Regions from separate parts of the Desulfosporosinus sp. BICA1-9 genome, predicted to be linked through region 2. Evidence: riboswitches for the same ligand, from Rfam matches in the RefSeq annotation. Region 2 holds a riboswitch; each other region holds the start of a gene.
What was found. A riboswitch is a leader RNA that binds a small molecule or an ion and turns the genes downstream of it on or off. The one in region 2 is predicted to bind thiamine pyrophosphate.
Positions count from the first base shown of each region.

Region 1: it holds a riboswitch for thiamine pyrophosphate, as region 2 does, so the genes downstream of both, thiS (sulfur carrier protein ThiS) here and thiD (bifunctional hydroxymethylpyrimidine kinase/phosphomethylpyrimidine kinase) in region 2, are expected to answer to the same signal.
Region 3: it holds a riboswitch for thiamine pyrophosphate, as region 2 does, so the genes downstream of both, JL57_RS24845 (thiamine-binding protein) here and thiD (bifunctional hydroxymethylpyrimidine kinase/phosphomethylpyrimidine kinase) in region 2, are expected to answer to the same signal.

Region 1 covers NZ_JUEE01000154.1:80,551-83,680, reverse strand. Annotated here, with positions in the region: gene thiH (2-iminoacetate synthase ThiH) at 1-960, opposite strand, end outside; gene JL57_RS19615 (thiazole synthase) at 964-1,758, opposite strand; gene thiS (sulfur carrier protein ThiS) at 1,772-1,972, opposite strand; TPP riboswitch at 2,106-2,206, opposite strand; gene JL57_RS19605 (DUF6506 family protein) at 2,412-2,720, opposite strand.
Region 2 covers NZ_JUEE01000247.1:147-3,276, reverse strand. Annotated here, with positions in the region: gene cytX (putative hydroxymethylpyrimidine transporter CytX) at 1-1,185, opposite strand, end outside; gene thiD (bifunctional hydroxymethylpyrimidine kinase/phosphomethylpyrimidine kinase) at 1,182-1,985, opposite strand; TPP riboswitch at 2,080-2,193, opposite strand; partial or broken gene JL57_RS30385 (diguanylate cyclase) at 2,359-3,130, opposite strand, start outside.
Region 3 covers NZ_JUEE01000202.1:19,296-22,425, reverse strand. Annotated here, with positions in the region: gene JL57_RS24855 (ABC transporter substrate-binding protein) at 1-255, opposite strand, end outside; gene JL57_RS24850 (ABC transporter permease) at 292-1,056, opposite strand; gene JL57_RS24845 (thiamine-binding protein) at 1,059-1,349, opposite strand; TPP riboswitch at 1,461-1,565, opposite strand; gene JL57_RS24840 (FeoA family protein) at 1,834-2,100, shown strand; gene feoB (ferrous iron transport protein B) at 2,182-3,130, shown strand, end outside.

The DNA.
Region 1 (3,130 bases), on a different contig from region 2:
AGCGCCGGCCGAGATTCGTGTAATTCCGAGGGGAAGCAAATTTTCCCGCATTTGCGGACTTTCTCGTGTGGACAAGGTAAGCCCAGCCCGAGGTAGAAACAATCGGTAAGCCAGAATAATTTGAACTAAAGCGGCATCCGTTACGGGAGTCGCAAATGAGCTAAAACTGCCGGCATAGGGCCTAAGGCGTGGTACTGAAATAGCTACTTCGACCCCGGGGTACTTTCTTTGCAAGTAGTCGGCATGGAGTGCTGAATAAAAGGCATCCCGCCGCCAGTCCGAGATACCTAAGAGCGCTCCGATGTTTATGGAGGAGATTCCAGCAGAACAGGCTCGCTCCGGTGCCTCCAAGCGGTAGTGATAATCCCGCTTTGGTCCGGAAGGGTGTACCAGAGCATAGGTGCTTTCCTGGTAGGTTTCTTGAAAAAGAGTGACAGAATCAACCCCCGCCTCGTACAAACGTCGGTATTCCTCAGTGGATAGGGGATACACTTCAAGTCCCAGTGAGGCAAACATTGGTCGTAAAGCACGGACGCATTGCTCGATGTAAGCGGGTCCGCTTTGTGAGCGGGATTCTCCCGTCAAGAGCAGCAAATGTTGCAGCCCAGTCGATGAGATGGCTTCACCTTCCTTTATAGCCTGTTCGACGCTTAGCTTGCACCGTACAATTTCGTTTCCAGCGTGGAAACTACAATACAGGCAGCTATTGCTACAAAAATTAGCAAGATATAAGGGAGTGAACAAACCGATCGTGCGGCCGAAATGGCGGATAGTTAAAGCTTGAGCCTTTTTGGCCATTGGCTCTAGGTATGGTTGGGCAGCTGGGGAAAGCAAGATCGCCAAATCTTCTGGGAGAACAGTTTCACGGGCTAACACCCGCTCTACGTCTACTCTGCTATAACTCGTCCAGATCGATTCTGGGAGCCTTTGTTGCCATTCAGTCTTTTGCTCGTAGAACATACGTTAACCCTCCTGCAAAAAACCAGTCAAGGGGGAAGACGCCTCGGCTGTTACTCGTCGTTCTCCCGGTCCAGCTAAATAGCCCAGCCGTCCTGCGGCTACGGCCAAGCGGAAGGCTTGGGCCATGAACACCGGATCTCCTGCTGTCGCAATTGCCGTATTTACAAGTACGGCAGCCGCTCCCATTTCCATGGCCTCTGCTGCCTCGGATGGTCGTCCGATGCCAGCATCGACAACAATCGGTAGGGAAATTTCCTCGATCAAAATCCGAATAAGTTCTTTGGTTTGTAAGCCACGGTTGCTTCCAATTGGTGACCCTAAGGGCATAATTGCTGCCGCGCCGGCATCCTGCAGACGCCTGGCTGCCCCCAAATCCGGGCTCATATAAGGAAGTACCACAAATCCATCGTTCGCGAGTTGTTCTGTGGCCCGAATCGTCTCCCAATTATCCGGCAAAAGGTAGCGTTGATCCTGTACAACCTCGATTTTAACCCAGTTCCCGCAGCCGGCAGCCTGAGCCAAGCGGGCGATTCGCACGGCTTCCTCAGCAGTGCGTGCACCGGAGGTATTCGGCAATAAAATGGTGTTCTGAGGTAAGTAATTTAGAATATTCTCCTGAGGGTTTTTCCAATCTACTCGGCGTAAAGCCATTGTTACCACCTGGGAGCCGCTAGCTTCCAGTACTCGGGGCACAATTTCATGAGACGAAAATTTACCGGTTCCTACGAACAGACGACTGAGTAAATTGACTCCTCCGATGAGTAAACTGTCATCCGATGGATTTATACCCTGTATGATATCGTTCACGGTATCAGCCACCTCCCATAAAAATTAAGATTTCCAAACTATCGCCATCACTTATTGCAGTACTTTGCCAGAGCTCTTGTTTTAGAATTTTCCCATTGAGCTCCACGACCCCAGCTTTTAGGGTCACAGCTTTGTTTTCGAGCAACTGGAATACGGTACATTCTGGGGTAAGCTCCTGCGCTTCACCGTTTAGAATAATCTGCAACAGACCATCCTCCTTTCATCTGTTCTTCATACCTTTTTGCTAAGGATTCCCGTCTCACTACCAAGGAACCAGGGAGGGTATAAACTAAAAAAAAATGAGAACTGCGGTAAGCAGTTCTCATTTATACTTCTATAAGCATAACGATTAGCTTCCCTCCGCTGGTATTAACCAGATCAGGTTCAAAGGGATCGAGTTTCCTCATCTCAGCCCCGAAGGGCGCCCCTAGCAAAAAGACGTATTTAGTTGTGAGTGGGCATTATTTGCCTGCGTTAGTATTACATCTATGCCATTATATAACTAAAAGAGTTAAGGTGTAAATATTGAATAAAGTATATTGAAAAATTTGAGTTTTTCTCTCGGGGAAATTGATTAGCTATGGTGTCAGGATTTCTAACGTGACAGTAAGAGTTTGATGAGTTATCCTTACAGCCCTTGGTGGCTAAGTTAAGAATAGATCATCTCCGCTTTTTCCGCTCAAACCGGGGTGACTATCAAATCGTACTGTACCCACTGGAATTTTCTGTTCTACAGCTTCAACGATCTTTGCCGTCCCAATGTTACCAAATCCTCCGCATAATTCCAACACCTGAACTCCTTCAGTAACCAGTTGTTGTGCAAGAATAACAGCTTCCTGATAATTTTGGACTCCCCGAATGAGTAGAGTAACCTGTGGAGTTTGAATATCTGCCTGATGTAGTGAAGGGTCGGCTTGAGGTGCAAGGAAAATAAAGGCGGCTTTTAATGACAATTAAATCACATCCTCTCCATACTAATTTATTTTTGGATTCACAGAGTAGAACGGAAAAACAAGTGCATACCTGTGATGACTATAATAAACATGCAATTCATATGCCAAGAAGTTTCATCCAATCGTGAGACTCCCACTTCTTGTAAGTGGGAGTGGTACCCCGTACTCTGCTTCGGTGACGAAAGCCTCCTTTCCCAATAGGACCGCTTGGCGGCGAAGGAAGTAGACTCCATCCTACGGCGCGATAGTATTCGTTAGTGGATCTGCGCCTTCGGCATAAGTCTATCCTACGCCGATAGGTATGCTTTTCGGGTTTGCGGCTACGGCGATACTCTCCACTGGATACTATCGTACTGGAGACTTACGTCACCGAAGTCTCGATGTTCAACTTTTGTTGAACGAGTTCACTA
Region 2 (3,130 bases):
CCTCCATGTTATAGAATGTAAGATGCTGATAATCAGCATCACAGGAATTGTAGAGCCCAGAACAAAGTCTAACTTGATAAACCTATAGTATAAAGCTGTACCCACTGCACAGAGGAGTAACGTACCCCAGTTTATCAAAAGCTCAGGTTGGATTTTCTTGTTCTTTAAAAGGAAATAATCCGTCAAGAGAATGGCAAATAAGGGCGCAAACACTGATCCAATGGCATAAAGAAAATGCTCATATTGCTCAATATTAACGATAATCGCAAGTCCGGTTCCAATCCCAGTCATGACCAAGGCAACCGTTTTCTCATTTAATTTAGGGAAAATGTTGAGAAATGTGACCCCAGCCGAATAAGCATCCAGGAAGGTAGTGGTTACCGTAGCCAAGACAATAATTCCTAAGGCTACAATACCGAGATTAGCTGCTAATAACATTGCGGCGGGATCAGCGTCCGAGGCGATGATCGCTGCGCCCAGGCCGATAATGTACATCCAACTGCTGCCAAAGAAGTATCCAAGCCAGCTGCCCCAGGCACCGTCTCTCCTTGACTTAGCAAAGCGTGTGTAGTCAGAGATCAATGGTAACCAGGATAAAGGCATGATTACAGCTAATTCTATACCAAAGCCAAAAGACATATCTCCGACAACCTGTTTGGTAAACAGTTCATGGTTGCTGAAAATGATAGTGCTCAAGATAATCGTTAACAAGAACAATAGCACCACAGCTATGTGGTTCGCCTTTTTCCAGCCGCTATCTTTTCCAAGCCATACCCAAATCATAATAAAGACTCCAATAATCAGACTCCAAACCGTCAGCTGATCAAATCCCCATAAGGTTTTGCTGATCTGGTTAACCGACCTGGCCCCGACGATTATCATCACAGCCGTCCAACCCAATAATTGTAAAACATTTAAAACAGAAAATAGATAGGAACCGTATTTTCCAAAGGAAATTCGAGTTGATACCAGGGCAGGAATGCGCTCATTAGTTCCGATGATTCCTGCTAACACCAAAAGTGAGGTTCCAACCAAGTGTCCAATCAGGATAGCCAAAACCCCCATTTTAAATCCTAGGGGAGCCAACAGCCCGCCGGTTAAAATTTCGGCGACTGAAATAGCTGCGCCAAACCAAAGGGTTGAAAAATTAAACATACTTAAATTATTTTTTGAAGCTATACTCACTCTATTAATCCTGCCTTTTTGTATAATGTGTAAAAGTGATGAGTCGGTCCTACGCCTTTTCCGATCGCTAAAGAATGTTGAATGGCAATTGTGATATATTCCTTGGCTAAGGAGACTGCTTGATTAAGGCTGTACCCCAACGCCAGATTTGCAGTGATTGCCGATGAAAGAGTACATCCTGTCCCATGAGTATTCTTAGTAGCAATCCTAACCGAGCTAAAATAACTAAATTCCTGACCGTCAAAGAGGATATCTACAGAGTCATCCTCTAAGTGTCCCCCCTTTAAAAGTACATTCTTAGCCCCCATCTGATAAATCACCTTAGCAGCCTCTTCCATTTGCTTTAGCGTGCCAATAGACCTTTTGGTCATGACCTCAGCCTCTGGAATATTAGGGGTGACGATCATTGCCATGGGCAATAATTCCCTACTCAAAGTTACTTCTGCCTCCGGGTTTAACAAGTGGTAACCGCTTTTAGACACCATGACTGGGTCTAAGACAATCCTTTGAGGCGCATAGTGTTTCAACTTTTCTGCAATCACCTCGATAGTTTGAACTTGGGAAACCATACCGATTTTCACTCCGTCGACCTCAATATCGTCGAAAACTGCTTCGATTTGTTGAGCAATGACCTCTCTTGAGATATCCTGAACAGCAAAAACTCCTTGGGTATTTTGGGCAGTGACTGCGGTTATTACGCTCATTCCATAGACACCATGAGCACAGAACGTTTTTAGATCAGCTTGAATCCCTGCTCCCCCACTAGAATCTGAACCAGCTATAGTAAGTACTTTTTTCACGGGTGACTACCTCCTCCATTATTAAATATTCTCTCTTTAAAAACTAAAAAGAGCACAGATCCCCAGAATAGGGTTTGTGCTCTTTCATCTTCATAAAAGAGTAAAAACTGCTTACCTACGCTGGCATTATCCAGATCAGGTTAAAAGGGTCTTAGACCTTATCGGGTCTAAATCTCAGCCAGCCTTTCTAGCTCCCCTGCCCACATCATATATATTTTGTTAAAAATAACATGGAAAATGTGATTAGTCAATCCTATCGGACACGATTTCTACACCGTTCTCTTAACTTGTCAGTTTTTCAGCTTCCTCTAATTCCCATACTACTCATTGAGTAGTATTTCCCTCGGGTTATGTTGATCCAGTAAAACCAATCTTAGCCTATCGGACGGATCGACGATTGATCGAAACTAAATACTTTAACAAATATAGGTACTAATTTTGGGTCAAATTGAAGCCCGCTGTTTGCCATCAATTCATTAAAAGCTTGCTCTTGGCTCATGGCTTTTCGATACGGACGATTACTTGTCATGGCATCGTAGGCATCCGCAATCGCCAGAATGCGGCACTCTAAGGGAATGTCGTTTTCCTTAAGTCCTAAAGGATAGCCCTGACCGTTCCACCATTCATGGTGTCTCAAAATGTGATCGGCAATGGGAAGCAGGTCCGGGGCAGATTGTGCAATCCGATGTCCAATCTCACTATGTCGCTGCATTTCCTTAAATTCTTCAAAGGTTAAACGCCCAGGCTTAAAAAGTATACGATCTGGAATACCCACTTTGCCGATATCATGAAATTGGGCCAACAATCGCAAATCTGCAAGAGTACGCTCGGCTAATCCCATTGCTTCTCCAAGGGTTAGGACTATGTCTTGCAGACGATCGGCATGCCCTTCCGTGATAAAATCTCTAGCCTCTAAAGCTTTCATAAGTGCCTGAACTATGGCACTGCGGGTACTTTTACTTCGATGTAGTTTTTCCCGATACATGCCATCATCAGCTTCTTTAAAGACCATATCAACATTCACATTCGTTTTCTCACTTACAGCAGATCCTATAGATAAGCTAAGTGGAAACTCTAAATTCTCGCTATTGTACTCCTCAACAGCCTTACGAATTCTATAACAAGCTTGTTCCACAATTTTCAGG
Region 3 (3,130 bases), on a different contig from region 2:
TCCAGCCGCCACAAGCTGCTCGACATTTCCAGAGCTAGAAGGCTGGATGAATTCAACATCTAAACCCTCCTTTGAGAAATACCCCTTTTCTTGGGCAACAAATAGCCCAGTGTGATTCGTATTGGGAGTCCAGTCCAGCATTAAGGTTACTGAGGTAAGTGGCTCTGTCGCGGAGGTCGCGGGTGATGTAGACTTGACCCCGCACCCTGACAGTATAAGAATAGGAATAATTAATAAAGCAAGCAGCTTTTTCATACTATTATCTCCCTCATGATTATTTTCTTTTATTAATCAACTTTGGTTTTTGCTATGGATCCACGGTAATGCGAGTCGTGCAAGGAGGGTAATGAGGGCGTAATAAAGAAAACTCAAGGCGGTAATTGTAAAAATTGCGGCAAAAACACGGTCTGTCAAAAAAGAGTGTGAAGAGCGCGTCAGATAAACTCCTAATCCCGAGCTGGAACCCAACCATTCTGCTATCACGGCCCCCATGACACTATAGGTAGCGGCGATTTTCAGGCCGGCAAAAAGGGAAGGAAGAGCGTTAGGCCAACGAACAATATAAAACATTTGCCAACGGGAAGCCCCCATACTTCTTAATAGATTTAGGAGGTCAGCATCAGTTAATTCTAGTCCTTCGATTAGACTGATAGTAACCGGGAAAAAACACACGATAATGACAATCATTATTTTAGGCAGAAGTCCATAACCCAGCCAAAGGATCAAAAGAGGTGCAACGGCTATCAGTGGAACCGTCTGTGAAATAATTAGAAACGGATATAGTAGGCGTTTTAGCCAAGGGGATAGGACCATCACGCCTGCTGTGATCAGGCTGAAGACGACGGCAAGTGCAAAGCCAACTGTTGTTTCAACTAAAGTAATCAGAGTATGCATCCAGATTAGTTGGCGAGTCTCCCATAAGGCTTTGGCTATTTGAGCGGGGGTGGGGAGAAGCCAGAGGGGAACTTGCGCAATTGTAACTACCATTTGCCATGTCCCTAGAAAAAAGAGAAAGAACAGTAGGGCGGGAATCCCTTTCCACTTCAGACAACCCATTATTATGTTCGATACTTAGCGATTTTTTCAGCAATCGTTGAGCCACTCGGGACATAATCCATTTTAATGTAGGCCATCACTCTTGAGGCTCCAGCACGAATGCAAGCTTCCTGAGCTTCTTTGATGATAGCCCAAAGCTGGTCTGGTTCGCCTTCCATTGTTGTCTCCATAGGACCAACTTCATAGGGAACCCCACTGGCGGCAATGACTTTGATCGCCTCGTCCACAACTTCGTAAATGCGGGATTCCTCCACTTTAGGGATAACCTGTAAGGCCATAATGATTTTTGCCATCGTTTTTTCCTCCTTCTTATGAACAAGTTTTTCGTGAGAGAGTCTGTTAGTGGTGCCGCATAGCGGCATGGGAGTCTGATTAGTACATAAAAAATACCGCATGTAATGCGGCGTACTTATTCTCAACCCTCCCTACGCTGGCATTACCCAGATCAGGTTAAGGGTCGGGCAGATTGCCCCTCTCAGCCATAAGTTCTAGCTCCCCTGTTACCATATTAATTTATGTCATTCTAACATAATGATTGTTGCGGCGCAATCTATAATTTCCCAATATTACTTGCGCTATTTGCCTTAGCGCCCCACTCGTTGAAGCTTGCAAATCCTGAGATTGGTTATTAAAAGTAGAGAAATTTACGTTGTACTTCAGAGAATATATATTGACAGTAACTAGAAAGAAGAGTATTCTAGAATAAATGAGATATATTCTCAGTTATTATTCGACTTAAGGTGAGAGTGATTATCATTTCCGTGAGGAGGGATGACGATGGAGCGCTTTTTGGGAGACTTAAAAACAGGTGAATGGGCACGTGTGGAGCGCATTGATGGCGGAGGAGCTTTGCGTCGCCGGATGATGGATATGGGTATTGTTCCAGGTGTCGAATTAGAAGTTGTTCGTCAAGCTCCTTTCGGTGGTCCGCTTCAAGTTCGGCTGAAAGGGTATTATTTAGCAATGCGCCGTGCAGAATGTGCTAAAATTGTTGTAAGTAAAAAAGATCCCAAATGTTATGACCCTTTATTAGCAAGTCGATAAATTCAAACGATTTATAATAAAGTTAAAACGTGATGATGCCGCTTGGACATACATATGCTCAGAGGGGGGAGGCGGCTGGACATGAAAATTGCGCTTATTGGAAATCCCAATGTAGGTAAGAGTACTGTATTTAATGCTTTAACGGGCTCGAACCAACAGGTCGGAAATTGGGCTGGTAAGACGGTTGAACGCAAGTCAGGTGTCGTCAAAAGAGCCAGCCAGGAAATAGAGCTGATTGATTTACCAGGAACCTACAGTTTGACCGCATACTCACAAGAAGAGATTATAACGCGTGAATATATTATTCGCGAAAAACCAGATGTTGTTATGGCTATGGTTGATGCTTCAAATATTGAGCGTAACCTCTATTTAGTTCTTCAAATCCTTGAACTAGTGCCTCGTGTGGTGATCGGTTTAAATATGCTGGATTTGGCTCAGTCTGCAGGAATTACGATTGAGTCTTCAAATTTGGCATTAGCCTTAAATGTTCCAGTCGTCGAAATTGTTGCAGCCAAAGGAAAAGGAATTGAGGAGTTCTTAACGGAAGCCATTCGGGTTGGAAAGCTGGAAAACGACCCTCTACCGAATGAGGTCAGTTATCCGAAAGTACTTGAACAAAAGATTCTCGCAATGGAAGCGTTATTGGTAGATACTCTATGGGTCACGAGGTACCCATTGCGCTGGTTAGCTATAAAACGTCTGGAGAGAGATCCGGAAATTGGGCAAACGTGGAAGATAAATTCTGGAAAGTTGCCAATAGGTAAGAGCAGGGATGCTTGCTGTGATCTTGGAGAGGCAGTTAATTACGAACTACAAGAATCGACTCCTCTTCCAGGGGAGTCTTTGCTGCAGGACTATGAGAGAGAGGGCTGGACTAAGGACCATTTTGAAATGGCCATTGCGGATGCTAAGTACCAATATATTTCGGCAATTTTACCGCAGTTTAGGAAGCACGAGAATCCAGCTAAACCTACCTTTACAGATAGACTAGATCGTTGGATTCTTTCTCCATTTTGGGGTTATCCGATTA